Regions from separate parts of the Cohaesibacter gelatinilyticus genome, predicted to be linked through region 2. Evidence: riboswitches for the same ligand, from Rfam matches in the RefSeq annotation. Region 2 holds a riboswitch; each other region holds the start of a gene.
The links. Region 2 has a riboswitch for thiamine pyrophosphate ahead of CRO57_RS23775 (FAD-dependent oxidoreductase). Riboswitches for the same ligand answer to the same signal wherever they lie in the genome.
Positions count from the first base shown of each region.

Region 1 (10,487 bases), on a different contig from region 2:
GTCGCCATTGGAACGGGTCAGGTGGCTATCCAGCGCAACCAGATCACCCGATGCAATTTCTTCTTCAACCAGAAATCGTGGCAGCAGTGCGACACCCATCTTGGAGGCCGCAGCGCGAATGACCATATGAAAATGCTCGAACCGTGGGCCAACATGGGGGTTAGGATGATGATGCCCGGTGACATTGAACCAATGGCTCCACAGATTGGGGCGCGAGGTTGCTTGCAGCAGAGGCTGCTCCAGTAGCAGTTGTTCAAGCCCGATTTCATCCCTGCGCCTTAGAAGATCCGGGTGAGCAAGTGGCACGATATATTCGGGCATCAAGGGGTCGGTCAGGGCTCCTGGCCAGGCACCTTCACCAAAATGAAAAGCGGCATCGATATCCTCACCCATGAACTCGAACTGCTCAATCTTGGTGACGATATGAATGAGAACTTCTGGGTGTGCTGCGGTAAATTTGGTCAGACGTGGAACCAGCCAGCGCGCACCGAATGTGGGCAGGCATGCAATAGTGAGTTCGCCACCTTGCCCGCGATAAGCCAATAATTCCAGTGTCGCGGTTTCGATATCCTGTAATTTGGTGCGGATCTTGTGGGCATAGACCTCTCCAGCTTCGGTCAGAACAAGGCCATGGCCGGTGCGTTCAAACAAACGCAGTCCCAGCAGATCTTCCATTGCTCGCATCTGGCGCGAGATGGCGCTTTGAGTCACTCCCAGTTCGCTGGCTGCTTTGGTGAAGCTGAGATGGCGAGCGGCGGCTTCAAAAGCACGCAGTGCACTAAGTGAGGGAAGATATTTCAGCATGGATCATGTGCTTTTGTTATGATGCATTGGAGATTTTGTTATTGATCGACAGCGTAAAGAATGATTTTTCGTATGAAAAGAGGGAAAATCACCAAAGAACCAAAATTTTAAGGCATGCAGGGCATGTATATTGATCATGACAAAGGTCAGCTAAATTAATTTCACATTTATAAAAATAGCTTGTTTGACCCTGATCAGTTGCAAATGCCTTTTCTGTCATTAAATTGATTAGAAACGGGGGCGACATATTTGCGTTGCAAGCGTTTGCCCTTTATATAAAGACTAGACCATTCAAATCAGCACAGGACCAAGTGGCTTGCGTAATGCAGGCAGGATTTGAATTCGTATAGGGAAGTTTTGAACCATGAGACTGACGCAACAGGCAAACTATTCTGTCCGCATCTTGATGTATTGCGCAGCAAAGCGCGAAGAGTTCGCCAAAGTGAGCGAGATCGCTCGCGTATATGATATCTCCGAATATCATCTGTTCAAGATTTTGCCTATTCTGGTTTCCAATGGCTTCATTACCACCCATCGTGGACGCAATGGTGGTTTGAAACTGGCGAAAGAACCTAAGGACATCACCTTGGGTGAGATTATTCGTGCAGCCGAGGAAAATTTCCATTTGGCTGATTGCTTTGATGAAGGCAGCTACGATTGTCCGTTGCTCTCCATGTGTGATTTCAACCATGCACTCAATGATGCTCTGGAAGCTTTTTTGAAAGCGCTGGATAAATATACGCTCGCTGACCTGACGCAAAAAGAAGGCGATATGCGCAATTTGCTGCATATTGAAGATCCCAAGGCTTCTGCCAAGCCTGTCTTAAACTAGAAAAACCACGCCAGGTTGCGCTTGTGCGCAATTAAGCAATTTAGGGTTTGGTTTTTGACCGCGCCCAACCGATTGGCTATGCTGTTTCAATTCAAGTTTATGAGTTGTTACAGAATAAGGTCTGTGTTTCCAGACCGGTCTGATTGGTTGGTAGGCGAGACATGCAATTGCAGAATCGCATTTTTGGATTTCTTGATAAAATTGAGAATGAAAGTCAGGTCGATGGCGTTCTTGAGGCGTTGAAAGGCATATCCAATGACTTCGGATATACTGGCTTTATCATGTGCGGCATTCCCGATACTGGTGAGAACCTTGAAGAATTGATCTTGTTGCAAGGCTGGTCCGAGGATTGGAATGTGCGCTATCTTGATCAGTCTTTCATTGATTTCGATCCGGTCGTGGAACGGGTGCGAACATCTCATCTTCCATTTGAATGGAGTGAAGTCGGTGGCCCCAAGGTCCGACTCTCCAAACAAGCGCGCCAGGTGATGGATGAAGCAGCATCCATTGGCATGCCGGACGGGTTTTGTGTGCCGGTTTATCGACCCGGTGCCTTTCAGGCGGCTCTGTCCTTTGGTGGAGATGGCGTAGAGCTGAGTCCCGATGACAAGCATGCTCTGCATCTAGTCGGTATTTATGCCCATAACCGGGTAAGAGACATGCTTCGAAGCAGTCCTGACAAGCCAAAGAAAAAGCTGACACCGCGTGAATGTGAATGTCTGAAATGGACATCGGTCGGCAAAACGTCGTGGGAAATTTCCCAGATCCTGAACATCTCCCAATATACAGCAGACTGGTATTTGGCGTCAGCCGCCAAGAAACTGGGGGCGGTCAATCGCACGCAAGCCGTGGCGGAGGCTCTTCGTCAGGGTTTGATCAGTTAATTCCCAAAATTACCAACTATTGCAAACGTCTGACGGAGCGCAATCTTGGATTTGACAGCTGCGTCATTTTGTTCCATGTTTCGCGCATTCACCAGGGGGGTTCCGGTAAGGAGCTGAGAGTCTGCTAGCTATGTCCGTTGGACAAGCACCGCAGTGACCCTATGAACCTGATCCAGTTCATACTGGCGTAGGGACGGTGCAGCGATACAGGACCTATCCATCCGGATTTTCTGATTTTGCTTTTATTATGTCAGACCAAACGATCTTGTTTCAGTAAGAGGCGAGTCTGATCATAAAGAAACATCTTCAGTTTCCTCTCTCCGCAATGCGGGCGCTTTATCTTCTCCGCTTGATGCTGGATCTCCAATACGCGAAATGCGCAAGGAGTTCCTATGTCTGCAAATGGCCAAACAAATGGCAAGCAACCATCCAATCAACATACAACCCCGAGTGTGACAACCGGTCCATTGCCGGGTTCGTCCAAGATCTATCAGCCCAGCTTGCTCTATCCGGGCTTGAAGGTTGCGATGCGTGAAATTGCTGTTCATCCAACAGCGGGTGAGCCGCCGGTGCGGGTTTACGATCCATCCGGACCTTATACAGATCCGAACGAGCCAATTGATATTCAGAAAGGCCTGAAGCGCATTCGTGCTGGCTGGGCGGAAGCACGTGGTGACGTGGAGAGCTATGTCGGTCGTGATGTGAAACCGGAAGATAATGGTTTTGCAAAGGGAGATCGTCTCGTGCCGGAATTTCCGGTCAAGCATCAGCCATTGCGCGCCAAGGATGGCAAGGCGATCACGCAAATTGCTTATGCGCGCGCCGGTATCATCACCCCGGAAATGGAATATGTGGCCATTCGCGAAAATCTGGGGCGCGAGGTGCTAGCCGGGAACGTGGAACGCGACGGAGAAGCCTTCGGTGCCTCCATTCCGGATCACGTCACGGCAGAATTTGTTCGTGATGAGATTGCCCGTGGGCGTGCCATCATTCCAAACAATGTCAATCACCCCGAATGTGAGCCGATGATCATTGGCCGAAATTTTCTGGTCAAGATCAATGCTAACATCGGCAACTCAGCCGTGACCTCTTCCATGGCAGAAGAAGTCGACAAGATGGTTTGGGCCACCCGTTGGGGGGCTGATACGGTGATGGACCTCTCGACCGGTCGAAATATCCATAATATCCGCGAATGGATCGTCCGGAACTCTCCAGTGCCGATTGGCACCGTGCCGCTTTATCAGGCATTGGAAAAGGTCAATGGCATTGCCGAGGATCTGAGCTGGGGAGTGTTCCGTGACACGCTGATCGAACAAGCCGAACAGGGCGTTGACTATTTCACCATCCATGCGGGTATAAGACTGCACCATGTTCCCCTGACAGTGGATCGGGTGACCGGCATTGTTTCCCGTGGCGGTTCCATCATGGCCAAATGGTGCCTGCATCATCACAAGGAAAGCTTCCTGTATGAGCATTTCGCCGATATCTGCGACATCATGCGAGCCTATGACGTCTCCTTCTCACTTGGCGATGGATTGCGCCCAGGCTCGATTGCTGATGCCAATGATGCGGCGCAGTTTGCTGAGCTGGAAACCTTGGGTGAGCTGACCAAAATCGCTTGGGAAAAGGATTGTCAGGTCATCATTGAAGGACCAGGCCATGTGCCGATGCACAAGATCAAGGAGAATATGGAGAAGCAACTGAAAGAGTGCGATGAGGCTCCTTTCTATACGCTTGGGCCACTCACCACCGACATTGCGCCGGGTTATGATCACATCACCTCCGGCATTGGTGCCGCCATGATTGGTTGGTTTGGTACTTCAATGCTGTGCTATGTGACGCCCAAGGAGCATCTTGGTTTGCCAAACCGGGATGATGTGAAAACCGGCGTGATCACCTATAAGATTGCCGCTCATGCCGCAGATCTAGCCAAGGGCCATCCGGCGGCGAAATTGCGCGATGATGCCATGTCCCGGGCGCGGTTTGAATTCCGCTGGGAAGATCAGTTCAATCTGGGTTTGGATCCGGAAACCGCGCGATCTTTCCATGATGAAACCTTGCCGGCTGCAGCTCACAAAGTGGCGCATTTCTGCTCCATGTGTGGACCGAAATTCTGCTCCATGCGCATCTCTCATGACATCCGTGCTGAAGCTCAGAAAGAGGGCTTGGCAGCAATGGCGGAGAAGTTCCGTGAGGGGGGAGAGCTGTATCTGCCACTGGAAAATCAGCAAGTGGACTCCACTATCACTGGCTCTTCAATAGATTCCTGATGGAATAATTCATGAAATAGATCAGGGGTTTAAGCCTCTGATCCATTCCGAAGACGATTGCATGCCGGTTTTGACACTGGTGATTTCGACACCCTGAAATCTCAGGGCTGCTCAATATTTTGATGGTTTGATATACTGATAAAGTAGTCGGAATGAGCCTTAGGTTCTGTTCCATCGTGCCCAGACGAGGCTTGGACCATGCCAATTGTTATCGATGAAAGCAATGTAGCGGATCATTCAGATTTGTTGCGATCCTGCTTTGCATTCCGTCGAAGCAATGCCGATGAGTTTATTTTGAAATCCGAACCAGCACTGCAGTTTCGCGAAGTAACCGAAAGCGGACAAGACGGTGCCGTTCGTGATATCCAGATTGGGCAAGCCAGACAGGATTGTTTCGACGGTCAGGGTGTTGCGCATTTTGTTGCAAAGAACGGCGACGATATCATGGCTTATTGTCGTCTCGTTCCCACCACAGGCAATCATCCTGGAGCGACCATATATCCACAAGTTTTCGGCATTGAAGCTTATCCATCTGGTCCGGGAATTGGCGAGCTGTCGCCTATCATTTTGTTAAATGATGAGGCGAGCCACCATAGGCAAATGGAATTGTGTCAGTCTATGGTTGGCGAGATGATAGCTTATTGCAAGGCACGTCGAATCTGGGGGTTGATCTTCACAGTGGAAGCGTCATGGCTGACATGGTTACTAAGTTGCGGCTACGAGATCGTGCCTCTTGGTCTGCCATGTCAGGTTCAGGGCAAGGTGATGGTGCCTTTGCGCATGCGAGTTGGGTAGAGTTCCAATCTGATCTCGCCGCCAAAATCAAAACTCGGCGACAAGAGTTTTCTTGAACTGATGTAGGAACCAAGATGGTTCTTATTTTGCGGTCCAGCCGCCATCAATGCTCATGGTGGTGCCGGTGATGGCGGAGGCTGCATCACTTGCAAGATACATCGCCAATTGTGCCACCTGCTCCACTGTCACGAATTCCTTGGTAGGCTGTGCAGCCAGCAATACATCGCGTTTGACTTGTTCTTCCGTCAGGCCACGAGCTTTCATGGTGTCCGGGATCTGACGCTCGACCAATGGGGTCCAGACATAGCCAGGTGCAATGGCATTGACGGTGATGCCCTGCTCAGCAACTTCCAGGGCGACTGTCTTGGTGAGACCAGCAATGCCATGCTTGGCAGCGACATAAGCAGACTTGTAGGGAGAAGCAACAAGCGCGTGGGCCGATGCGGTATTGATCACCCGACCCCAGCCTTTTTTCTTCATACCCGGTAGAGCCGCACGGATGGTATGGAAGGAAGAGGAAAGATTGATTGCGATGATGGCATCCCATTTGTCGACCGGGAATTCATCAACGGGAGACACGTGCTGGATGCCCGCATTATTGACAACGATATCGACGGCCCCAAATGTCTCGACAGCTTCATCCACCATGGTGGCAATCTCGTCCGGGTTGAGCATGTTGGCACCGTTATAAATGGCTTTCACGCCAAAGTCGCTTTCTATGGTAGCACGGTTCTGTTCTATCTCACTGGCATCGCCAAAACCGTTGAGAATGATATTCGCGCCTTGCTCAGCAAATGCACGGGCAATGGCCAGTCCGATACCACTTGTGGAGCCCGTAACAAGAGCAGTACGGCCAGCATGTGGCTTGTTGGCAGAAGAGTTCGACATAAGGCATCCTCGCAGCTAATGGCCTTGGACTATTGATCCTGTCCACAAAGGGCATATTTAAATCCTGCACCGCAGCATAATTGTTGTGTTAGTCTTATCAAGACCAAATGAAGCTGGTTGGTATAAAGAAGGAGAGTGAGCGTCATGATTGAATTGGAAGATCACGATCATGCCAAATGTGTGGCACGTATTCTCACTCATGCCGAAACTTTATGCCAAAAGCGTGGTGTGCGTTTGACAGAGCAACGGCGAAAGGTTTTAGCCATTCTGGCAGATAGCCATGTGCCTGCATCTGCTTATGATATTTTGGACAAGATCAACCGTCAGGGCAACAAATTGGCGCCAGTCTCCATCTATCGAGCACTGGATTTTCTGACTGCTCAGGGGCTCATTCATCGCATCGAGAGTCGGAATGGCTATGTGGCCTGTACTCATGCTCATGAATCAAATGAGTGTGGTGAAACTGGAAGCTGCGATCCAGAGAATGTCACGGTGTTTCTGCTTTGTGATCAATGTGGTCAGGCAGGGGAATTCCATAGCGAAGCCCTACAGGGTTTGCTGGACAAGATTGCGGCTACTGAGAGATTTAGGGCCAATGCTCCGATTTTGGAAATTTCCGGGACATGTGCGCAATGTCAGGATAGCTCAATAGAGCCATTGGAAGCGCATGAGGCCTGATTTCTGGCTTTTCTGTTTGGGCCGTGGTTGCACCGCCATGTTTGGAATGCCATATAGACGCCAAATGAGTTTGCTTTGATCGGAAGACTTCTTTTCCATCGCTTGAGTCAAGTGTGAGGGACTATGCCCGTACTTTCCGCGCCTTTGGAGCGCCGCATTACCAAAGCGGTGCAGATTGATCATGTGACAGTGGGTGGTGGTGCACCTGTTGTCGTTCAATCCATGACCAATACTGATACTGCTGATGTGGATGCGACGGTGCAACAGGTTGCTGCCTTGCATAAGGCTGGCTCCGAGTTGGTTCGAATTACTGTGGATCGTGATGAAGCAGCCAAGGCTGTGCCATTGGTTCGAGACCGCTTGGATCGTCTGGGTATTGACGTGCCGCTGATCGGCGATTTTCATTATATTGGCCATAAACTGCTGACCGAGCATCCGGCCTGTGCAGAAGCGCTTGCCAAATATCGCATCAACCCGGGTAATGTTGGTTTCAAGGCGCGTAAGGACATTCAATTCGGCACACTTATTGATTTGGCCCAGAAATACAATAAAGCCATTCGCATCGGTGTGAACTGGGGTTCGCTTGATCAGGAATTGCTGACCCGTTTGATGGATGAGAATTCGGCTAGTGAAAATCCGTTGCCAGCAGAAAAAGTGATGCATGAAGCCATCATTCAGTCTGCACTTTTGTCCGCCAAGAGGGCTGAGGAATTGGGCCTTGGTGCTGACAAGATCATCCTGTCAGCCAAGGTTTCTCAAGTACAGGATCTGGTGGCGGTCTATACCGAACTGGCACGCCGTTCCGACTATGCCACTCATCTTGGCCTGACCGAAGCGGGTATGGGATCCAAGGGTATTGTGGCCTCGTCCGCTGCCTTGGGCCTTTTGCTGCAGCAGGGCATTGGCGATACAATTCGTATCTCTCTGACGCCAGAGCCGGGTGGAGATAGGACCCGTGAGGTTCAGGTCGCGCAGGAATTGCTGCAGACCATGGGGTTTCGATCCTTCATTCCTATCGTTGCAGCTTGTCCCGGCTGTGGCCGGACAACATCGACAGTCTTCCAGGAATTGGCACAGGAAATCCAGGAAGATATTCGCACCCATATGCCGGTCTGGCGTGAGAAATATCCCGGTGTGGAAGCGCTCAATGTTGCGGTCATGGGCTGTATAGTGAATGGTCCTGGCGAATCCAAGCATGCCGATATTGGCATCTCGCTTCCGGGTACCGGTGAGACGCCTGCAGCACCTGTCTTTGTCGATGGGGAAAAGAAAGCAACCTTGCGCGGTGAGAATATCGCCAAGGATTTCCATGAAATGGTGCTTAATTATATCGACAATCGCTTTGGTGCCTAGTCACCCGAATCTAAAGTTCGTCGCATTGAACAGCGAGCACCGAACGAATTTTAGATTCAAAAGGGTGACTAGCAAATATATGTTTCTAGTGTGGTTTTAGGAATCGAAATAGGCAAGTGAACCTGTCGATAAATGATGCCTATTTCAATTCCACCACACTAGGTTGACCATTGTATGATCAAGATTTTATAAGCCCGGTCAATTTGGCCGGGCTTATACATTTGGAGACGGGTTCAAAGATATGGTTGCAGCGCCAAAAAGAGCGCAAGCAAGATCAATGCTCCACCCATGATCCGGTTGAACAGGCAGAGCGTGCGTTGATTTGAGAGCAAATGAGAGATTTGTGTTCCTGCGACTGCCCAGCTTCCCACGCCCACAAAGCAGACAATCAGATAGATGAGCGTGAAGAGTGCCAGCAGTTCCGGTGCATTGCTGGTTTGGAAAGCGGCATGCCCAGCCAGACAACTGCCCCAGGCTTTGGGATTGAGCCATTGCAATAGAAAACCATGCATGAAGCCACCACCATTATTCTGATTGGTCGAGATAGGACTCTGACTGGTGAAGATCTTGTAACCCAGATAGGCGATGAAGAGAGAACCAAGGAGGTTGAAGATTGTCAGCAGGGGTTGGTAGGTGGTCAATAATTGCTCCATGCCCAAACCCAAAAGTGCAAGAAGAACAGTGAAGCCGATTGTCGCACCGGAGACAAAAGCGAAAGCTTGCCGTTTGTGCTTTTGAGTGCCCAAGGATAGAGCAATGAAGTTCACCGGGCCGGGTGAAATGGAGGTTGTGAGGGAAAAAAGTGCCATAGGCAAAATAGCAGTGGCGAGTTGGCTGATCATGGAGCGTGTCCTCTTTTTGAGGAACCAGTCTATTCAGATCTGTTTTGATTGATTAGATTGCTTAATTAGATTTGATTGTTTGGAAGGGCGAACAATGATTGATGAATTGCGGGCCTTAGCCATCTTTGCGGAGACTGTGCGGCAGGGGTCCTTTCGAGGAGCAGCACGCAAGCTTGATCTGGCGCCATCTTCTGTCAGCTATAACATTGCCGAGTTGGAAAAACGGCTTGGCACGGCACTTCTCTACAGATCCACCCGGAAATTGTCTCTGACTGCCGATGGAGAAGCCTTGCTTCAGTATGCCTTGCGCATGATTGCAGAGGCTGAAAAAGGCCTCTCCAATCTGCAGCAAAGTGATGGGGCGTTGAAGGGCGCATTATGCGTCACAGCTACATCGGTTCTCATGCATGCTCCGATCAATTGCATTCTTGGTGAGTTTGCCAAGGTCCATTCCGGCCTTACTCTGTCGGTGAATTATAGTGATCATCGCTCTGATCTTTTGTCGGACGGTGTGGATGTGGCTTTTCGGGCAGGCAAAATGGAGGATAGCAGCCTTAAAAGCCGCAAGATCGGTGAGATCAAACGAAAGCTGGTTTGTTCGCCAGACTATTTGGCAGGGCGTGAACCGCCCAAGAGCCTGGATGACTTAAAGGATTGGGCATGGATTCAGCTGGAAATGATGCCGCCCAAACGCCCATTCCTGGCGATGGATGGCAAGCGGATTGAGGTTTCTTATGATCCTGTGCTGACCGTCAACAGCGTGCAGGCCATGACGCAATTCTGCTTGCAAGGGCTGGGGCTGTCCACACCGCCGGATTTTCTGGCCGATGAGGCATTGGTCAGAGGAGATCTGATTGAGTTGTTACCTGATTATCAGACAGAGCCCATGCCGCTTTATATGGTTTGGCCGGATGTCGGAGTGAATTTGCGGGCAACCCGTGCCTTGATCGATTTTGTTGTTGAACGCCTTTGAAATCAATTTTTGCGTTTTGCGATGAATTCGGCCGCAGCGACCAGAATGTCTGCATGATCACCAAATGGCTGCAGCATCTTGTGGCTGTCTTCGATCAGGTCTTCCAGTATGGCCTTGGTTTTCTCCAGTCCATAGAGGCTGACAAGGGTAGCTTTATTGGTGTTCAGA
Region 1 is NZ_OBEL01000005.1:343,191-353,677, forward strand. Features, by position in the region: gene gcvA (transcriptional regulator GcvA) at 1-804, opposite strand, end outside; gene CRO57_RS19230 (Rrf2 family transcriptional regulator) at 1,169-1,636, shown strand; gene CRO57_RS19235 (autoinducer binding domain-containing protein) at 1,798-2,520, shown strand; TPP riboswitch at 2,604-2,732, shown strand; gene thiC (phosphomethylpyrimidine synthase ThiC) at 2,913-4,790, shown strand; gene CRO57_RS19245 (hypothetical protein) at 4,989-5,585, shown strand; gene CRO57_RS19250 (3-hydroxybutyrate dehydrogenase) at 5,667-6,473, opposite strand; gene CRO57_RS19255 (Fur family transcriptional regulator) at 6,618-7,151, shown strand; gene ispG (flavodoxin-dependent (E)-4-hydroxy-3-methylbut-2-enyl-diphosphate synthase) at 7,275-8,504, shown strand; gene CRO57_RS19265 (LysE family translocator) at 8,738-9,346, opposite strand; gene CRO57_RS19270 (LysR family transcriptional regulator) at 9,441-10,319, shown strand; gene CRO57_RS19275 (polyprenyl synthetase family protein) at 10,322-10,487, opposite strand, start outside.
Region 1: another riboswitch for thiamine pyrophosphate. It lies ahead of thiC (phosphomethylpyrimidine synthase ThiC); the one in region 2 lies ahead of CRO57_RS23775 (FAD-dependent oxidoreductase).

Region 2 (10,487 bases):
GCGCCAAGGCTGGGTCACCGAAATCCATTCTCTGGTTCTTGCTTCCGGATTGTCATTCAGCAAGATATCGGTAACGACTGCCGCACTGTCTGCACCAGCACGCAAGACATCAGGAGTACGCTCGGGGGTTAAACCACCAATGCCGACCAAAGGCATGTCTCCCAAAGCCTTCTTCCAAACCAGAAGCTTCTCCAATCCCTGCGGTGCCCAGGGCATCTTTTTCAAGATTGTCTGATAGATAGGACCAAGGGCGATATAGTTCGGCTTTGCATCCAAAGCAGCCTTCAACTCCGCCCCGTCATGAGAAGAGAGGCCAAGTTTCAGGTTTGCAGCACGAATAGCGTCGAGATCAGCGTCGGCAAGATCTTCCTGACCCAAATGTAGCCATTCACACTCTTCCTCAATTGCGAGTTGCCAATAATCATTGATCACCAGTTTGCAATCATGCGCGGCACAGATTGCTTTGGCAGCTTTGACTTGAGCACGGATATCGTCGTCAGGTTTGTCCTTGATGCGCAACTGCACCAATTTCACCCCAAGCGGCACCAAACGTTCGACCCAGTTTGCACTGTCGACAATCAGATAGAAGGGGTCGAGTATTTCAACGCTTCGAGATTGATCGCTCATTTTAAACCTCCCCAAATACAGCTTGGCCGATCACTGGAGTTGAAGGAACCGCCATATCCCGTGGCTCAAGCATGCCTGCCAAATAAGCCTGGCGTCCGGCATCAGTTGCCTTGCCAAAGGCTTCTCCCATCAAGGCTGGGTCACCTGCTTTCGCCACAGCCGTGTTCAGCAGCACTGCGTCAAAGCCCAGTTCCATCACTTGTGTTGCATGAGATGGGCGACCAAGACCAGCATCCACAATCATCGGGATTTCAGGAAAATTTCCGCGAATGGCGCGAAGGCCATGAACATTCACAGGCCCCTGTGCCGAGCCAATTGGGGCACACCAAGGCATCAAGACCTTGCAGCCCGCTTCCAGCAAACGTTCGGCCAGAACCAGATCATCGGTCATATAAGGAAAGACTTCAAACCCATCAGCAACCAGTTCTCGTGCTGCTTCCACCAGTGCAAAGATATCAGGCTGTAAGCTGTCGTGATGGCCAATCACTTCCAACTTGATCCAGTTGGTCTTGAACAGATCTCGAGCCATTTTGGCTGTCAGAATGGCTTCTTTGGCAGTATGGCAACCTGCGGTATTGGGCAGAATATGGACGCCAAGATTTTGGATCAGATCCCAAAAGCTGCCACCGCTGCTCTGGCCGTCCGCTCCTTTGGGCAGTTCCCGGCGCAAGGACACCGTAATGATTTCGGAACCTGACCGTTCGACCGCATTTGCCAATATGGCAGGAGAGGGATATTGCGCTGTTCCCAGCAACATACGAGACGAAACGATGCGACCATAGAGCGTGAGTTGATCATTGTTCATGGACATCAATCAGCCTCCCTGCATTGGGCTTAGAATTTCCACGCGCTGCCCTTCTTTCAGAAGAAAAGCGTCTCGATCTTCTGCGGCGACGAGTTCGCCATCAACGGCAGTGGCGAGCCAATCGCCGCTGAACTCCATCTCTTCAAGCAGGGATGAAAGGGTGGTAGCTTCGACCGTCGTGGTCTCGCCATTTACGATCAGTTTCATTGTCTCACCTTTTCGGCTGGTTCAGACAGATAGGATAGGGACGTTACGGGGAAGTCGGCATCTTGAACATTGTCAAGCGCCCAGTTGGCAGCGGCTTCTGCCAATAGCGGGCCCAGGGCATATCCATGACGATAATAGCCGTTGATCGAGAGGGTGCGGTTCTTCTCATCAAAATGCATCTTAGGCAGATTATCAGGAAAGGCAGGACGTACCCCGACCCCGGTTTCGATGATTTCTGCTTCACCAAAAGCAGGAACGACTGCATAGGCGGCGTTGAGAAATTCCATCATGGAGCGCGCTGTGATGGCGCCATCATGTTTGCTTTCAATCATGGTAGCCCCCACCATGAAGTGATGATTATCACGGGGCACGATGTAAAGCGGGATGCGTGGATGTAGAAGGCGCACTGTGCGGGTCAGGCTTACTTCTGGTGCATGCAAAAGCAGCATTTCACCACGCACCCCGCGCCGTTCAGGAAGGGGCGCACTCATCCCTCGGCAATCCAACTCCAAATCACATTGGCCCAACATGGATTGGTCGCAAGAAAAACGGATATCACCGCCTAATTCCTTGACTTTGCTTAAGAGTGTTTCCAACGCTATACGAGGATCCATATGAGCCTCACTTGCATAAAACAGACCTTGGCGGAAAGTGCTGTTCAAATCAGGCTCCAATTCGCGGATCTCTGACTCATCCACCAACTTGTGGCCATTGGTCATGCGAGAGAAGCGCGTCAGATCTGCTTGATCTCGAGGCGGTGCGACAACCAATGTACCGTGATGGCTGACCAGTCCTTCCTCGACCTTGTCCCACCAATCAATGGAACTGACGCCACGGCGCTCAATCACTTCTTCGGCGCTTTCCCGCTCGCAATAAGGGGCCAGCATGCCTCCTGCATACCAGGAGGCGTGCCCTGCGAGCGACGGACGTAATTCGCTGATGAGGATTTTTGCGTCGCGACGGGCAAATGAGAGCGCCGTGCAGAGGCCGGCAATGCCAGCACCACGAATATGAATATCGGGAAGAGGGGATAGATTTATGGCCGGGTGAGACAGGCCAGATGAGGTATTTATATTGGACATGAATTGCCTCGTCTAAAGCTTTCGACAAGGCTCATCCAACGAATGAGAGAATGCCAGGGTTAGATTGAGAAAACTAGTAAACCCATGATGAGTGGGACCCTTGGCAACAGCATCTCCCTCCGCCAGTATGAGCTGGATCAGGTTCTTCGGGTAACTGCGCTGGATCACTCCGCGGCACGACTCTCAGCCCCCTGTCGGGACTCCCCAAGCTGTTGCGGAGACAATGCTGACCAGGATCAGCATTGTCAATGCCAAAGGGCTCGGTCTTGGCTTTTTGGAAAAGTTTTCACATGCAGGGATTGCAAAGCAGGAGCAATAATTTGGCTAGGACCATGCCGCCTAGTTCACTTTCGGCCACTTGGTTGGACCACCTGCGTAGTCGCCGTCGCAATCATCCTTGACCCGCATTTCCTTCAAATTGAAGAAATAGGTGCCGTTCTGGTTCATCAAGGACCAGCGAGAGTAAGAGCCACAATCCCCGAGCCCACGGCCCTTGAAAAAGCTCTCCAGATTTTTGTTCTTGAAATCCCAGCTGATATTCCAGGCATCAGGCATTTCCTGCTTTGCTTGGGCTTTGCCATTCACTCTGAATGGAATCTGTGAGATCAGTTTGGTTGTGTCATTGGGCTCGAAGAACAGACTATATGGCTGGTTATAGGCGCCACCTGTTCCACAAGGCAGACTATAGAGCGTGCCGCCATCGCTCTTTCCTTTTGTTCCAATCTGCATCTTGAAGCCATCGCCAAAGGTCAGGCGCTCCATTTTCGTATCACTAAAGAAGCTACATTCCTTCTCTTCGCCTACAAACCAATTTGTCAATATTGATCGCGGCACTTGATCAAGCCGCGTAATGGACTCAATATTCAGCCGAGGGTTCGGCTTCTTGGTGCCGATGGCGTGAAAGGCATAGGGAGTATCCAGCAGATCCTGGAATTCATCGAGGAACAGCATGGAGGCCACAGTCCCCGCTAGCGAGAACTGGCTATCGATTTGCTCTCCATTCTTACGCAAGACTATCAAAGCCTGACTGCCTTTTTTCAGGTCTTCAATTGCAGAATCGACTACACTTTGCTGACTGACCACATAGTTTGTGGAACCGATTGCAGGATCATCTGGTTGAAGCTCGATATGCAGCAGTTCCTTATCGTCGATGAGGAAGTCGATCTGATCTCCTGCAGAAAATGCATCCTTAGCTTCCAGAACCAGTTCCAGAGGCGCAGAAAGTGGATTGTGGCGACGGATTGATAGCGTCGTGATGCCATTATACGCTTTGGCGGATGTAGAGACAGAGCAAGAGAGCGCTATCGTACACCAGGTCCGACTGTCCTTGAACTCGCGAAAACCGCCCGCATTGGTATTAGCTATGCCGATGAAACTTGCGATGCCAACAGAAGCAAGCAAGGCAAGCTGTCTGGATGCTAACCGGAAGGTTTTGGCTATTGGCCGAAGAGAAAACAGAAACGATTTGGTCATGAAAAGCCCCTTCGAATGTGAATGCCTATCCTGAAAATATGCATCATCTTCCGTCATGGACAGCTAACAGTCAAAAGGTTTGAGCCTTCAACGCTCAAATGGACCTTGTGGAAACCGCTCATATCACAGCAAGTCGCAAAACCAATGAAAAACCTGACCTTGATGAGTGATGATAGGCGGTCAACCTTGCCAATACCGGTTTGCGTCTTGCTGCATGAATATTTTCTCGCAGGAATGAGGAGAGAGAATGAAGGGAATGTGTAGGCCTGGGATTTCTCAGATAGTCGTGAAAATGCCCGCTCAATTGACTATGGCGGGCATTCGCGCGCATCGAAAAGCGCTGATGATTAGCGGGCCGAAAATTGAGCTAACTAGCCCAAGAGAGCGGCTTGTTCTTTTTTTCCAAATCCAACGGTAACGGTTTCGCCATCATCAAATACCGGGCGCTTGATCAATGTCGGATTGGCAAGCATCAATGCCTTTGCTTTCTCCATATTTGGATCGGCTTTTTCTTCGTCGGACAGAGCGCGCCAGGACGTTGAGCGGCGATTGAGCAGAAGTTCCCATCCGGCAGCTTCCAGCCAGCGATCAAGATCAGTCTCACTCAGTCCATCTACACGAAAGTCAACAAACTGATGTGCCTTACCTGTACCTTCAAATGCCTTGAGTGCCTTGCGACAGGTATCGCAGGTTTTGATGCCGTGAATTTTCATAAGCAGAATCCTGATAGAAATTGGGTGTTAGTTATCCTGAGACGAACGATAAGGCTTGAGTACCAATATGGATTGAATGATGGCCTGCTGTAACCCTTCATCAGGGCTTGCTGATACAGCATCGAGTGCGCTTTCAACATCCTTCTTCAGAATGCCGATGGTATTGTCCGGCTCAAATCCACAAACCGCAAACTCGATATCATGGAAATGGCTGCCCAGCCATGTCTGACCGGAGCTGTCATGCATCAGAGAGAGTAGCTTGTCATGATCGACTTCAAGCTCATCTGCCCAATCCAGAACTTGGCGCACGGCAACGGTGGAAGTCGCTGCAATGAAGTTGTTGAGCACCTTGGCGGTCATGCCAGCTCCGTAGTCTCCCATTCGATGAAGTTTGCTGCCCATGGTTTGGAAAAGTGGCGTTAGAGCGTCCAGCGTTTCATCCTCTCCGCCGAGCATGAAGGAAAGACGTGCTTCTTCTGCCGCAATCACTGCACCAGACATGGGAGCGTCGATCAGGGTTACGCTTTTCGGCACTCTCTCTCGCAGGCCTTTGATATATTTGGGTGAGAGGGTGGAGCAAATGATCAGAATTTTAGGTAGTTGGTCTTGAGACAGCAGAGCTTGTTCATCGAAGAGTAGGGCATCGGTTTCTGTGATATCGCGCACGATGCTCAAGACTACATCACTGTGCGCGGCGAGGCTGTTGATATCTTCGATCATGCTGGGCGCAAATTCACCAAACTCACTGTTTGGACGAATATCGAAGCCTTTCACATCAAAACCACCAGCCTTGATAGCTTTGGCCATGGGAAGGCCCATACGACCACATCCTGCAACACCAATCTTCAATTGCTTCTGCACATCTTCCTCCCGCATGATGAACTGGTGTGAAGCTGGCATAGCCAAGATCAGAGGGCAAGATGGATCTTCTATCGCTTCACAAGTGAGGCGAAAAAAGAAAAGGGAGAGTGAATGTCGCGATATTCTCCCTTTATGATGTGATGTTACTTGTTGATGCCAGAGTAAGCTTGATTGCCCCAAACTTGCTTCACGCGTGCGTCGCGGCCGCAAGAATAGCGGTAATATTTATAGCGAACCGGATTTTTCTGGTAATAATCCTGATGATAATCCTCAGCAGCAAAGAATGGCCCCGCTTGGGCAATCTCTGTACGGATTGGAGCGGATAAGGCTTTGCTGGTTTCCAGCTTGGCCTTGGACGCTTTGGCCAATTTTGCCTGCTCGTCATTTAGCGCATAGACTGCCGTAGAATAGCTATGGCCACGGTCGCAGAATTGTCCACCGCCATCGGTTGGATCAACGGAGCGCCAGAAAATGTCGAGCAACTTGTCATAGCTGATCTTGGATGGATCATATTTGATTTTCAGAACCTCACGATGGCGCGCAGCTACATGGTTCTTGTAGGTGACATTCTCGGTGGTCTGGCCACCGGAATAACCTGAAATGGTCTCCACCACACCGGGAACATGGTCGAAATCGCTCTCGATACACCAGAAACACCCACCGGCAAAAATGGCGGTTTCGGTGCCGGCTGCCTGTGCTTCGCCCATGATATCGACCCCGTTCATGGTGTTGGGCAGGACCAATGGCACCGCAGCAGCAAGGGCAAGCACAGCCAAACCGCGCTTGGAGAAAAGAGCATTAAATCGCATGGCAAACTCCCAGAAAATGAACTGACTTTGCTCTATTTGACCGGGATTTAAGACGAAATCATGCAGAAATGCCCAAAATCACGCAAGTGTGAGAAGAGATCACCCTGCCGTCATAGGATGTGATCAGATCTGGGGAGAAAGCTTGGAATAGGAGGGGAGTTTACCCCATCCACGCTTCGATAACGTCGATAAAGGTATCTGCAAATTTGCGTTGCTTGGAAGAGCCGACACCATGGACCAATAGGAAATCTGGCCTAGTCGTTGGTTTTTGAATGGCCATGTCATGCAAGGTCTTGTCCGAGAAGATGACATAGGCCGGAACTTTATGCTCGCGCGCCAGCTCGGTCCGGCATTGGCGCAAGGCCTCGAACAGATCCTGATCTGCATTGTCGAGCTGAGGCAGGTTGCTCTTGGCCCGGCGTGGGCGTGACAGTTCTGCTGGCCCCATCACATCTGGGCGATAGGCAAAGCGGATCTCACCCATTTTGAGCGAGATGGATTTATCGGTCAGCTTCAAGGCGCCATGATTGGCGATATCGAGCTTGAAAAAACCGGTCGCAACCATCTGCCTGACAATGGCTCGCCAATCTTCCTTGGAAGTCTCTTTGCCAGCACCGTGGCAAGAGAGTTTCTCATGGCCAAAGCGTTTGATTTTCTCATGGGTCAGGCCACGTAGAATATCGATCATTTGCACGGCACCGAAGCTTTGGCCTGTACTCTCAACTACCTCAATCAGTTTATGTGCCTGAACAGTGCCATCTGTCAGGCGTGGTGGATCAAGGCAGACATCGCAGTTGCCGCAGGCCTTGATGTCTTCGCCAAAATAGGAGAGCAGGGCCTGACGGCGACATTGTGGTGCTTCGCAATAGGCGAGCAATGCATCCAGGCGTTTATGCTCTCGCGCCCGATGGTCATCATCGCCGCCTTCATTATCAATGAAGCTGCGACGCATTTTGATATCATCCAGACCATAGAGCATCATGGCTTCCGATGGTGCACCATCACGACCGGCGCGGCCGATCTCTTGCGCATAGGCTTCCATGTTCGATGGCAGATTAGTGTGAAAGACATAGCGCACATCGGGCTTGTCGATTCCCATGCCAAAAGCGATGGTCGCAACCATGACAACACCGGCTTCGCGCATGAAGCGTGATTGGGCAGCTGCACGAACTGTCTTGTCTAGCCCGGCATGATAGGCGAATGCGCGAAGGCCATTTTCCTGCAAAAAGGCAGTGACCTCTTCGGTCTTGCGGCGAGAAAGGCAATAGACAATGCCTGATTGTTCTTTGCGCGCTTCGACAAAATCCAGAAGCTGTTTCTTCCAGTCATTGCGCTGAGTAACGGAGAGGCGGATATTAGGCCGGTCAAAACCGGAAACGATAACATCACCCAAACGCTTACCCTCATCATTCCGGGGAAAGAGTTTGTCGGCGATATCTTCGCGCGTGGTTTCATCCGCAGTGGCGGTCAGTGCGGCAATCGGCGCTTTGGGGAAAAAGTCGTGCAGGCGACTCAGGCCTTCATAATCAGGACGGAAGCTTGGGCCCCAGCGAGAGATACAATGCGCCTCATCAATCGCAATCAGATTGACCGACAGTTTGGCGAGTGCTGCCAGCATGCGTTCTGTCATCAAGCGCTCGGGGGCGATATAGAGCATGCGTAGCTCGCCAGCTGCCACTTTGCGCCAAATGGCAACATTCTCCTCGCGCGTGCGGGTGCTGTTGATGCTGTCAGCTGGAATGCCTGCCAACTTCAGCGCCATGACCTGATCTTCCATCAGGGCAACAAGAGGCGAGACAACCAGCGTCAATCCGCCAAAGATCATGGCCGGAATCTGGAAGCAGATAGATTTTCCCATGCCCGTTGGCATGACCGCCAGAGTGCACTTCTTCTCAAGTAATGAGTCGATGACTTCAGCCTGTTTGCCGCGAAAGGCATCATAGCCATAAACGGTTTTGAGAACCTGTAATGCTTGCTCAGAGACCGGAGCATCGCGATCAATTTCCAGATCATCCAACGGACAACTGATCTGGCTTTCTGGATCACTGGCAGGAGAAGGAGCAGGCAGGGCCATAGGCGGCAGGGGTCCGAATATTATGGTTAATATTTTGCGAACCTATCTGATTTGCCTAAAGCTTGGAAAGCTCTGATTGTGATTGTTTATAAATTAACCCATCTATGAAGCCACGGCCTAATTGGGCCTTTGCTTTTTATCCAGCCAGCAAAGGGCTCTCGTCAAACCAATCAGTGAGTAACTTTGTTGACTGGGCTGGCCTTGCAGATCTTGCCATTCAAGATGAAGTCGGCTTCCAGCGATCAAGGCCGGGATCAGTTCCAAATTTGCACGAGATGTTCCAACCACATATTCATTGGCGACATTGTCCTCCAGATACCACCCCATGTCGTCGCCAGCCTCCAGCTTGGCCAGTTTCTTGCCATCAACAGCAAGCGCGAGTGGAGAATTTGGAGCTAGCATATGTTCGGCCATCACAAACTTCAGCTCATAATCCATACCGAAATGTGCTCGACCAATCCTCACATGATAGGCAATAGGGTTATCGGAACTGGCAACATAGATATTGGCCGAGCAATAGCCATCCTGTCGGCAAGCCCCCAGCCAATCACGAAAATAAGCACGATCTTCACTAAACTTGGTGGTGATCAGATCAGCTTTGGAGGCTTTGCAGTTTAATCCATGCGAGTTGGCCTGGGCTGCGTCAATCAAGGGAAAAGGGAGAATTGTCGCCAAAGCGAACAAAACGAACTTCTTGATAATCAGTTTTGAGAAATACATATCGTGGCCTCCAGGACCCAGACACTGCAAGGAAAGAGTGGCATAATCAAGTCACAGGGATAGCCTATTGATTGAATAGGACGGATTGCTACGTCCCGGGTATAGAAAATGCGTGGCACGGACGCGATATTTTGATTACAACTCTGACAATAGATTCTGAACGATTTGACTTTCCTGCACTGAAACCAGCGCGAGGGATGAAAACAAGGGCATTTCGTTGAGAATGTTTCATGTGCTGAAGAAGAGGTGCAAACAAAAATGCAACTCCGTGCGAACAACGTTCAGGAAGTGGGAACAAGGATGTCATCTTTGTTTGCAGTTGGCACTTGCATGAAAAAATATGCAATTGGATTTGCAATCGGATTTCTGCTCTACATGCCTTTGGCTCATGCGCAACAGGCTGAGCCAGCATTGGAAACTGAAACACCGCAAGTTACAAGTGGACCGGTTGCAAGCGTTGAAAGCGAAACTGCTTCGGACACCTGGAGCCAGGCACCATTTGCCAATTTCATAGATACCCGTACTCGTCAGACAGCACCAGATCCGAAATTGATTGAAAAAGGCTTGCGCATTTTGACCAGCGATGGTTTTGCGCCATTCAACAATGTTGATAAGGATGGGCGTCCAAGAGGATATCATGTGGATCTGACCAAATTGATCTGTGAAGACCTGAATATGGCCTGCACAATCAAGGTGGTGGATTTTGCAACCATTCCGGAATTGTTGACACAAGGTAAGGCCGATATTGCGGTGGCTGGCTTGACCAATCATCCAAGCATTCGTGAACAAGTTGGCTTCTCATTGCCCTATTTGCAGCGACCAGCTCGTTTTGTTGCGCGTCAAGGCGTTAGTCTTCGGATCAGTCCGACAGGTTTGGCTGGAAAACCGGTCGCTGTTGTGGGGCGCTCGGCCCATGAAGCTTATCTCAAAGCCTATTTTGCAGACGTGAAACCTATTGCTGTTGCGGATTTGGCCGATGCTCAAAAACTGCTCATGGAAGATAAAGTTGTGGCGATTTTTGCAGATGCCATGCATCTCGCACAGCTGATTACGCAGTCAAAGGGCGGGATTGGTTTTCGGGCGGAACCATATCTGGATCAACATTTTTTTGGTCAA
Region 2 is NZ_OBEL01000010.1:71,451-81,937, forward strand. Features, by position in the region: gene CRO57_RS23760 (thiamine phosphate synthase) at 1-627, opposite strand, end outside; gene CRO57_RS23765 (thiazole synthase) at 629-1,432, opposite strand; gene thiS (sulfur carrier protein ThiS) at 1,442-1,639, opposite strand; gene CRO57_RS23775 (FAD-dependent oxidoreductase) at 1,636-2,721, opposite strand; TPP riboswitch at 2,820-2,938, opposite strand; gene CRO57_RS23780 (DUF1176 domain-containing protein) at 3,061-4,194, opposite strand; gene CRO57_RS23785 (arsenate reductase) at 4,566-4,907, opposite strand; gene CRO57_RS23790 (NAD(P)-dependent oxidoreductase) at 4,935-5,768, opposite strand; gene msrA (peptide-methionine (S)-S-oxide reductase MsrA) at 5,912-6,493, opposite strand; gene recQ (DNA helicase RecQ) at 6,738-8,651, opposite strand; gene CRO57_RS23805 (DUF1176 domain-containing protein) at 8,769-9,371, opposite strand; gene CRO57_RS23810 (transporter substrate-binding domain-containing protein) at 9,702-10,487, shown strand, end outside.

Region 3 (10,487 bases), on a different contig from region 2:
CCGCCAATTCGACATTGAAAATACGCGGAATATCAGAGGCCAGAGGGATTTTATAGGTCGATGGAGCATGGGTGCGGAGCTGACCTTTCTCATCCCACCAAAGCTCTTCGCTGGTCAGCCAGCCCATGCCTTGGATGAAGGCGCCTTCCACCTGCCCCTTATCCAGAGCCGGGTTCAAAGATCGGCCCACATCATGCAGCACATCCACCCGATCCACGCGATATTCTCCGGTCAGCCGATCGACGCTGACTTCCGAGACTGCAGCGCCATAGGCAAAATAATAGAAGGGTCGGCCCATGCCTTTTTCGCGATCCCAATGGATTTTCGGCGTTTTGTAAAAGCCGGTATCAGAGAGCTGGACACGCGCCATATAGGCAGCTTCAATCAGATCGGGAAACGGGATCAGCTCTTCGCCGATCTGAACATGATTGGGCAGGAAGCCCACATGAGAGGTCTCGACTTTCCAGTGCTCAGCCGCAAATGCGATAAGGCGGCTTTTGATTTTGTTAGCAGCATCCAATGCTGCCATACCATTGAGATCGGTGCCAGATGAGGCCGCAGTTGCGGAAGTATTGGGAACTTTCTCAGTCGTGGTCTTGGTAATCTTGATCTTTGCAAGATCGATCTGAAAAGCCTCGGCCACGATTTGCGCGACCTTGGTGTTCAGCCCCTGGCCCATTTCCGTGCCGCCATGGTTCAGTTGAACGGAGCCATCTCGATAGATGTGAAGCAAACATCCGGCCTGATTATACCAGGTGGCCGTGAAGGAAATTCCAAACTTGACGGGTGTCAGCGCAATGCCTTTCTTGATCGAAGCGTTGCTTTCGTTATGCGCCAGAATGGCCTCACGCCGGGCTTGATAGTTTGAATTCTGCTCCAATTCCTCGATCAGACGATGCAGAATATTGTCTTCGACCGACTGATGGTAGGGCGTCAGCGCGTTGGGGTGGCCATTCTCTTGGGCTTCAGTACTGTCCATAGCGGGATAAAGATTTGCTTTTCGGATCTCCAAAGGATCTTTACCCAAGGAATAAGCTATTTCTTCAACCATTCGTTCAGCTGCGATCACGCCTTGAGGACCACCAAAGCCGCGAAAGGCCGTGTTGGAAACAGTGTTGGTTTTCATCGGATGAGATCGCAAGCAGACATTGGGATAGAAGTAAGCATTGTCGGCATGGAAAAGCGCACGATCTGTCACCGGGCCGGAAAGATCGGCCGAATAACCACAGCGGGCGGCAAAATCCGCATCAACGGCCAGAATTTTACCGCTCTCGTCGAACCCGACATCATATTGAATAGCAAAGTCATGGCGCTTGCCAGTGATCATCATGTCATCATCACGATCGGGGCGCAGTTTAACGGGACGGTTCCATTTCTTGGCGGCCAGTGCTGCAACGGCAGCAAAGATATTCATCTGGGTTTCCTTGCCGCCAAAACCGCCACCCATCCGCCTTACCGAGACTGTGACTGCATGCGATGCAATGCCCAGCACATGCGCGACCATATGCTGGGCTTCGCTTGGATGCTGAGTGGAGGAAAAAACCTCAACATCCTCATCTTCTCCGGGTATGGCAAAGGCAATCTGACCTTCCAGATACATATGATCCTGTCCACCAACCACCATCTTGCCTTGCAGTCGATTGGGAGCAGATTGTAGCGCTGGTTGAACATCGCCCCGTTCCAGCTTTAACGGTGCAGAGACATAGGGGTATCCCGCCTCTTGTGCCTCGGAAATGCTAAGGGCTGGCTTTTTAGCCCGTAGCTCCAGTTTAGCCAGTTTTGCTGCCCGGCGCGCCTGATCACGTGTTTTGGCAACGACTGCAAAAAGCGGTTGCCCCCAGAACTCAACCCGATCCGTTGCAAAGACAGGTTCATCATTCAATCCCGTTGGGCTGATATTGTTATGGCCGGGAATATCAGCTGCTGACAGCACGCCCACGACACCCGGTGCAGCACGGATGGCTGAGAGGTCCAGATTGACGATCTTACCGCAAGCCTGTTCTGCCAGTCCCAGATAGGCGTGCAAGGTACCAACAGGCTCTGGAATATCATCGGCATAGTTAGCTGAACCGGTGGCATGTTTGGCAGCACTATCGTGTGGGATGGCCTGATGGGTGATCCCTTTCAATCCCTTGGTCATTGCGCTGCCTCCAGTCCAGTAAAGCCATTGGCTTTTTCCAGATAGAAGCGACGGAACAAATTTTGCGCGACTTTCATGCGATAGGCACTACTCGCTCTCATATCACTGAGCGGGGTGAACTCTTCTTCCAGTATCTGAGCCGCCTTGATCATGCTTTCTTCAGAGAATGGCTGACCAATCAAAGTCTTTTCTGCGGCCTGTGCCCGTTTTGGCGTTGCTGCCATGCCACCGAACGCTATCCGCGCCGAACGGATGATGCCATTTTCAATCACCAGATTGAAACCCACGGCGACGCTGGAGATATCTTCATCCCGTCGCTTGGAGATCTTGTAGGCAGCAACCTCATTATTGGCTGCCATGAGCGGGATATGAATCGAATGCAGATATTCACCCGGTTGGCGGTCCTGCTTGCCATAGGCAAGAAAGAAATCCTCCAATGGCAATTGGCGACTTCCCTCGACAGATTTGAGGCAGATCTCCGCCCCGAGCGCTATCAGAATGGGGGGCATGTCACCAATCGGTGAGCCGTTTGCGATATTACCGCCGATTGTTCCCATGGAACGCACCTGCCAGCCACCAATACGCAACAGATATGGTTCAATCATTGGAAAGGCTTTGATCAGGTCTGGCATGGCATCACTATAGCTCACACCCGATCCGATGGTGAGGCTATCACCCTTGTACTTAATGGTCTTGAGTGCCTTAAGATTACCTATATGGATAAGGGCTGGTATCGAACTCAGAAACTTTGTCACCCACAGCCCTGCATCTGTTGCTCCGGCAATCAAAGTGGCATCGGGATGCTCTGCATAAAAATTAGCCAGATCCTCCTCGTTCGCGGGGATAAAGATTTGCTCTGGTCCACTATCCCCCTGCTTTTGCAAAAGAACGGATTGATCATGTTTCAGCTTTGAGAGCGCTTCTTTCACCATCGCTCGTTCATCCAGCAACGGATCAGATCTTGGCCAGTCCTGATCGTAACAAACGGCTTGCGCAGCTCTGATGATTGGCTCATAGCCCGTGCAACGGCAGAGATTTCCCTGCAATGCGTGTTCAATCTGCTCACGGCTTGGTTTTGCTGTTCTCATCCAGAGGGCATAGAGCGCCATGATGATACCGGGCGTACAGAAGCCGCACTGACTCCCATGATGCTCAATCATGGCCTTCTGGATTGGATGAAGAGTTCCCTCGGCCCCTTTGAGATGTTCAATTGTCACGACATGACAGCCATCGAGGCTGGAGAGAAAACGAATGCAACCATTGACCGGTTCATAGATCAATTCATCATCTACCAGCCTCCCCACCAGCACGGTGCAGGCTCCACAATCCCCTTCCGCGCAGCCTTCCTTGGCTCCGGTCAGGCGCTGATTGAGGCGCAAGAAATCCAGCAACATATCGCCAGTACCGACTTCATTGAGGGTAATGGTTTGATCATTCAGCAGAAATTGAATGCAGTGACGCATAGTGGGCAACGGAACAGACTCCGGTCATGATGGTCCTAAGATCCAGCCTACTCGCCCCCTATTCCCACGAAAATGCAGAGCAATTTTCAAGACTTTCAATATTTTCTATAAAATCACTTGCCACACCCCCTCTATGATGGTCAGCTAGCGAGTAACACGCGCAGGCTGTGCCTTTCAGTCTGGGACTGCAAACCAATTGCCGGACGGAGAAACATCATGCCCTATATCGACTCGCTCAAAGTGTTTGTGCGTGTGGTGGAATTGGGCAGCATCACCTCTGGCGGCAGAGATTTGCGGCTCACCCCCGCCGTCGCTTCCAATCGCATCAAAGAGCTGGAAAGCCGATTGGGGGTTCGCCTCTTCAACCGCACCACCCGCAAGCTGACACCAACGGAAGTTGGCCGGGTTTTCTATAAGGAGGCGGTCAAGGTTCTGGACACCCTGGAAGAAGCGGAAGCCATAGTGGCTGGTTTTTCTGATCACCCCAAAGGTGTCATTGCGGTAGCCGCACCCTTTGGGGTCGGACGGCGTGTCATTGCCCCTTTGATCCCGCAATTTTGTGAGCAATATCCTGACATTGAAATTAGATTGCGGCTCTCAGATCGGCAAGTCGATATCCTGCATGAAGGGCTGGATGTCTCTTTCTTTGTCGGCGAGCTTTTGGATTCCAATCTCAAGCAACGCAAAATCATGGATTGCGAGCGGGTCCTGGCTGCATCGCCGGCTTATCTTGAAACGCGTGGCACACCCAACACGCCGCTCGATCTGGTAGAAGACCAGCATAATTGCCTGATGCTACGCTATCCGCGTTCTCCGGAGTATTTCTGGATGGTTGAAGGACAGGATGGCCCGATCAAGCTCGAAGTCTCTGGCCAATATGACAGCGATGATGGCGATGTTCTGACCGAGTGGGCCTTGGATGGGCACGGCATTGTCAACAAACCACGCTTTGACATCGCCAACCATCTTGCGAGCGGAACTCTGGTTCCCATTCTGGAAGAAACTCCGCCCATGCCTTCGAGCTTTGCCTGCCTCTATCCACACCGCAAACTGCTAGATCCAAAGATTCGGTTGTTTGTCGACTATATGGCTGATGAGAGCAAAAAGCAGGTTATGTCTGTTACGTCCTAGGACGTAGGCTCATAAATGCGGTGCATTTGGTAGAGGTAAGTTTTTTCGATCGCAAGGAGTAAGGATGCAGGCAATGTGTTGCATTTTCAAATCCTTGCGACGTAGTGATCGGAAAAAATCGCCCTATCCTTTGGACGACAAAATGGTCAAGCTCTGGCGTCGGCAAAGAGCTTGAATGGGCATCCAGCCCATCCTTCACTCTTTTTCTAGCCATATCAAACCATTTTGACGCCAAATACAGCTCATTTATGAGCCTACGTCCTAAGCCCTTTCGGGAAAGGCATATGGCGATTGACATTTTTATAGAGCAGATATCGAAACGGCCCCGGTCCTGACGCGTAGCACGCTTGCGGGCAAAAGGCGCGAAGCCACATATAGTCACCAGCTTCAACCTCAACCCAATCCTGATTGAGCAAATAGACTGCTTTCCCTTGCAACACGAAGAGACCATGCTCCATGACATGGGTCTCAGCAAACGGGATCACGCCGCCAGGTTGGAAGGTGACAATATTGACGTGCATATCGTGACGCATGTCATCTCCTTCGACAAAGCGCGTTGTCGCCCAAACACCATTGCAATCCGGCATCAGATCCGGAGTTATGTCCTTCTCATTGGCGGTGAAGGCAGATGGAATATCGATGCCCTCTACCACTTCATAATATTTTCTGATCCAGTGAAAGACTGCCCTGCCCTTGCTCCTGTTCCAAAGCTGCCAATCAGCATCTGATGGTAGATAAGCATAGCCGCCTTCGCCAAGCTTTTTGACCTCACCCAACAAGGTCAGCTCAACCTCACCCTCGACGACAAACAGCACATGTTCAATACCCTGTTCGGTCTCAGGTCTAGCACTTCCGCCGCTAGGTGATAGCTCGGTCAGGTAATGAGAGAAGCTTTCCGAGAAGCCTGATAAGGGACGTGACAGAACCCAACTTCTGCTGCCTTCCCAGAAGGGCAGATTTGAAGTGACAATGTCGCTCATCACCCCTTTGGGAATGACACAATAGGCGTCAGTAAAGACGGCTCGACCACTTGTCAGTTGACTTTGAGGAGGCAGGCCTCCGACCGGAGAATGATAGGATTTGTTGCTCATAGGGTCTTTCAAAATTGCAAAACGGAGCGCTCTTCTATCCGACTCATCAAAGCAAATTTGCGCTTGGCGGTCACTGCTTTCAGTCATGAAGGACTGCCTTGGAAAAATTGAAAATCAAAAATTCACCACTGCCCGACTTTGATGACACACAGCTTTTCTTGAGTTGTTTCAAGGACAAGCCATGCCTCGATCAGATGAGCTGAGAATCACTTAACATGATTCAAAATCCGATTCTAAACTAGCCTATAACATACTGATTAATATAAATAATTATACCCTCTTAAAGTAACATCCGCACTTTAACTCCTTAAAGTGGTTCAAGTTCAGAAAAAGATTCAAAGAAAAATTAAATACAGATCTGAATTTAATATAAAAACTTTTTTGCGTGACAAATTTTGCATTTTGTGATTAGTCAAAAGCTCAAGACAGGGGCGTCCGTTAAGTCGGGCTGAGAAGAACCCTTATCACCTGATCCAGATCATACTGGCGTAGGGAGTCGCGTCGGATAGTCTCAAAGCTTGTGTTGGGATTTATCCAGCCACTCCCTCCCAAGGGAGTGTTCATATGAGCGACGTTTCCTCCAAAAAATTGCATGCCGATATTCAGGCCTGTTTTGCTTCCATGCGTGCGACCAATCCATTGGTTCATTGCATCACCAATTATGTGGCCATGAATATCTCAGCCAATGTGCTGCTGGCTGCTGGTGCCTCACCTGCCATGGTACATAGCCCGGAAGAGAGTGGTGAGTTCGCAGCTATCGCATCTTCCCTCACCGTCAATATAGGCACTCTGTCTCCTCACTGGATCGAGGGAATGAAGAATGCAGCCAATGCTGCCAATGAAGCTGGCAAGCCGTGGGTCTTGGATCCCGTTGCTCATTTTGCGACGTCTCTTCGACGCGAGGCAGCAGCTGACTTGATGGCATTGAAGCCAACCATTGTCCGTGGCAATGCATCCGAGATCATGGCGCTGGCAGGTGAAGCCAGCTCCGGCCAAGGTGTCGATGCCGGTGATGAAGTTGCCGCTGCTGAAGGTGCTGCTCGTGCCCTTGCCAAACAACATGACTGTGTAGTCGCCGTGACCGGTGAAATTGACTTTGTTTGTGATGCCAATCGAGAGGCGCGTATTGCAGGCGGCTCCGCCCTGATGTCACAGATCACTGCGATGGGCTGCTCACTGACGACATTGGTGGGGGCATTTGCAGCAGTGGAGAAGGATGCGTTCCTTGCCACTGCTGCATCCCTTGCCCTGTTTGCTGAAGCAGGCACATGGACTGCTCAAACAGCCAAAGGGCCCGGTTCCTTTGCCTGGCAGTTTCTGGATCAACTGACCGCTCTCCAGCCAGAAGATATTTCTGCTGATCGGGTTGTTGCATGAGACAGATGATCGATCTTTCGCTCTATCTGGTTCTCGACCCCGACCTTTGTGAGCCTTTGGGTATGGTGGAGACCACCCGGCGAGCCGTTGCTGGGGGGATCACCGCCGTGCAACTACGCCATAAGACAGCGACTACAGAAGAGTTCATCGCCATTGGAAAGGAGCTGAAAGAAGTGCTGAAGGGCACCGAAGTCGCTCTGGTGATCAACGACAATGTAGAAGCTGCCCATGCCCTGCAAGCAGATGTCTTGCATATTGGTCAAGGGGATATGCCGGTTGAGGAAGCGCGTAAGCTGATTGGGCCGGAGATGATTTTGGGCCTATCCGTCGAGAGGCTCGATCTGGTCAAACAGGTCGATGCAAGTCAGGTTGATTATATCGGTATTGGACCTGTCTTTGCGACCCCAACCAAACCAGATCATAAACCTGCCATTGGCTTTGATGGATTGGCTGAGATTGCAGTTGCCAGCCCCGTACCGACGGTGGCGATTGGTGGCCTGAAAGCAGAGCATGTTGCGCAGATACTTGAGGCGGGCGCTGATGGCCTTGCAATTGTCTCAGCCATTTGCGGCCAGAAAGATGTAACCTCCGCAACCGAAGAATTTTCCAAATTGATCAAGGAGGCACGATCATGATTGCCACCGCTCTTTCCATTGCCGGTTCTGATCCCTCTGGTGGTGCTGGCATTCAGGCTGATTTGAAAGCCTTTTCAGCGCGTGGTGTCTATGGCATGACCGCATTGACGGCATTGACCGCGCAGAACACACAAGGGGTCAGCGGTGTTCATCTGGTGCCCCCATCATTTGTGGCCGATCAGATTGCCTCCATTTTTGACGACATCCGCGTCGATGCTGTCAAAATCGGTATGATTGCCAATGCTGATATTGCTGCAGCGGTTGCGGACGCCTTACACTCCCACAAGGATGTTCCGATTGTGCTGGATCCGGTGATGATTGCCAAAGGTGGTCATCCATTGCTGGAACCTGAAGCCATGGAGATGGTTCGTACGCGCTTGTTGCCATTGGCACACATGCTGACCCCTAACCTTCCAGAAGCCGCTGCTCTGCTTGGTCAGACCGAAGCCAAAACGCGTGATGAAATGCTTGCCCAAGGCAAGGCACTTCTTGCTCTCGGACCCAAAGCCATTCTTATGAAGGGTGGTCATCTGGATAGCGAAGAAAGTCCCGATCTTTTGGTCACGGAAGATGGAGTGAGTTGGTTCGAGGCCGAGCGCATCAATACGGTCAACACCCATGGTACAGGCTGCACGCTTTCTGCAGCCCTCGCTGCTGAACTTGCAAAGGAAAAAGATCCCGCAGCTGCGGTTGCGGCTGCCAAGTCCTATCTGGCTGGTGCGGTCGCCATGGCTGATGATCTGAATGTCGGTTCCCATAACAAGGATAAGACCGGTCACGGTCCAACCCACCACTTTCATGAATTGTGGGCTGAATAATACGCCCACCAATATCCCCCGGATGCGCTGTCAGTCATTGAGTGAGAGCGCGATTGATACAAAGACTTGAAAGGATCGCAGTCATGCGTCTCTTTGTTTTTCTTGCTTCACTTCTGTTTGCAGCGCCTGCATTTGCTGCCGATAAGCTGTCTCTGATCCTTGACTGGTTCGTAAACCCTGACCACGGCCCTATCATCGTTGCCCAGGAAAAAGGCTATTTCAAAGAGCAAGGCCTTGAAGTGGAAGTGATCGCTCCAGCTGATCCTGCTGACCCACCAAAGCTCGCTGCTGCTGGCAAAGCTGATCTGGCTGTTTCCTATCAGCCACAGTTGCATTTGCAAGTTGCTGAAGGTCTGCCACTGAAGCGCGTTGGCACCTTGGTTGGCACCCCACTGAACTGTCTTCTGGTTCTTGAAGACGGTCCGATCAAGAAGATTTCAGATCTGAAAGGCAAGAAGGTTGGCTTCTCTGTTGCAGGTGTTGAAGAAGCCGTTCTAGGCACCATGCTGGCGTCAGATGGTCTGAAAATGACCGATGTCGAGATGGTCAATGTCAACTGGTCGCTGTCTCCATCCCTGATGAGTAAACAGGTTGATGCTGTTATCGGTGCTTTCCGTAACTTTGAGCTGAACCAGATGGAAATTGAAGGCATTGCTGGTCGTTGTTTCTACCCAGAAGCACAGGGCATCCCATCCTATGATGAGCTGATCTATGTCGCCAATCCAGAGAAAATGGATGCTGACAAGATCAAGCGCTTCCTGGCAGCTACCGAGAAAGCAACCCAGTTCATCGTGAACTATCCGGAAGAATCCTGGAAAATCTTCTCTGGCACCTCCAAAGAGCTGCAAGATGAGTTGAACGCCAAGGCCTGGGTTGATACCTGGCCACGCTTCACCCTGTCTCCAGCGGCGCTCGACCATGGTCGTTACGCTCGCTACGAAGACTTCCTGCTGAAATCTGGTCTGACCAAGAAAATTCTACCAGTTTCTGATCTGGCAATCGATCTGGGTGCAGCCAAATAATGACGGCTCATCCTGACTATGGCCGGGCATATCAGCTCTGGCGACAGGCAAGCGGCAAGGCATGGGATCTCTATGCCCGCCACGCCTTTGTAGAAGGACTAAAAGACGGCACATTGCCGAAAGAAGCCTTTCTGCACTATCTCATCCAGGATTATGTCTTTCTGATCCACTTCTCCAGAGCTTGGGCTTTGGCAGTGGTGAAATCGGAAAGCCTGGAAGAGTTGAAAATCGCCTCTGGCACCGTCAATGCGCTGGTCAATTTCGAGATGCAACTCCATGTCGGCATTTGTGCCGAACATGGCATCAGCGAAGAGCAGCTGTTTGAAGCCGAGGAAGAATTTGCCAATCTTGCCTATACCCGCTATGTGCTGGATGCAGGGCAGAATGGTGACCTGGTTGATCTTCTGGCTGCCCTGATGCCATGCGTGCTTGGCTATGGCGAGATTGGTGAACGTCTGGGGCGTGAAGCAACTGAGGGCACTCCTTATCAGCAATGGATTGATACCTATGCTGGCGAAGAGTTTCAGGATGTTTGCCGCGATGTTGGTAGCATGCTTGATCGCGCAGTCGCCGCCCGTATCGGCGACGACTTCGAGTCTTCCCCACGTTGGGCCAAACTGTGTGAGCGCTTCACCATGGCTACCAAGCTGGAAGCAGGCTTTTGGGATATGGGTATGGCGGGAGCTGACTAGTAAAGCACTCACCTGCCCCACAAAAGACAAACGATAATAAGGCGATGGAATGGCGAACCCGATTGGAATTTCCCTTACAGGTAAGGCGCATTTTGATGCGGTACCCTTGTTTGACCAA
Region 3 is NZ_OBEL01000001.1:556,675-567,161, reverse strand. Features, by position in the region: gene xdhB (xanthine dehydrogenase molybdopterin binding subunit) at 1-2,140, opposite strand, end outside; gene xdhA (xanthine dehydrogenase small subunit) at 2,137-3,603, opposite strand; gene CRO57_RS02490 (LysR family transcriptional regulator) at 3,820-4,734, shown strand; gene CRO57_RS02485 (bifunctional allantoicase/(S)-ureidoglycine aminohydrolase) at 4,989-5,825, opposite strand; TPP riboswitch at 6,243-6,337, shown strand; gene thiM (hydroxyethylthiazole kinase) at 6,390-7,202, shown strand; gene thiE (thiamine phosphate synthase) at 7,199-7,837, shown strand; gene thiD (bifunctional hydroxymethylpyrimidine kinase/phosphomethylpyrimidine kinase) at 7,834-8,655, shown strand; gene CRO57_RS02465 (ABC transporter substrate-binding protein) at 8,739-9,677, shown strand; gene tenA (thiaminase II) at 9,677-10,369, shown strand; gene CRO57_RS02455 (ABC transporter ATP-binding protein) at 10,419-10,487, shown strand, end outside.
Region 3: another riboswitch for thiamine pyrophosphate. It lies ahead of thiM (hydroxyethylthiazole kinase); the one in region 2 lies ahead of CRO57_RS23775 (FAD-dependent oxidoreductase).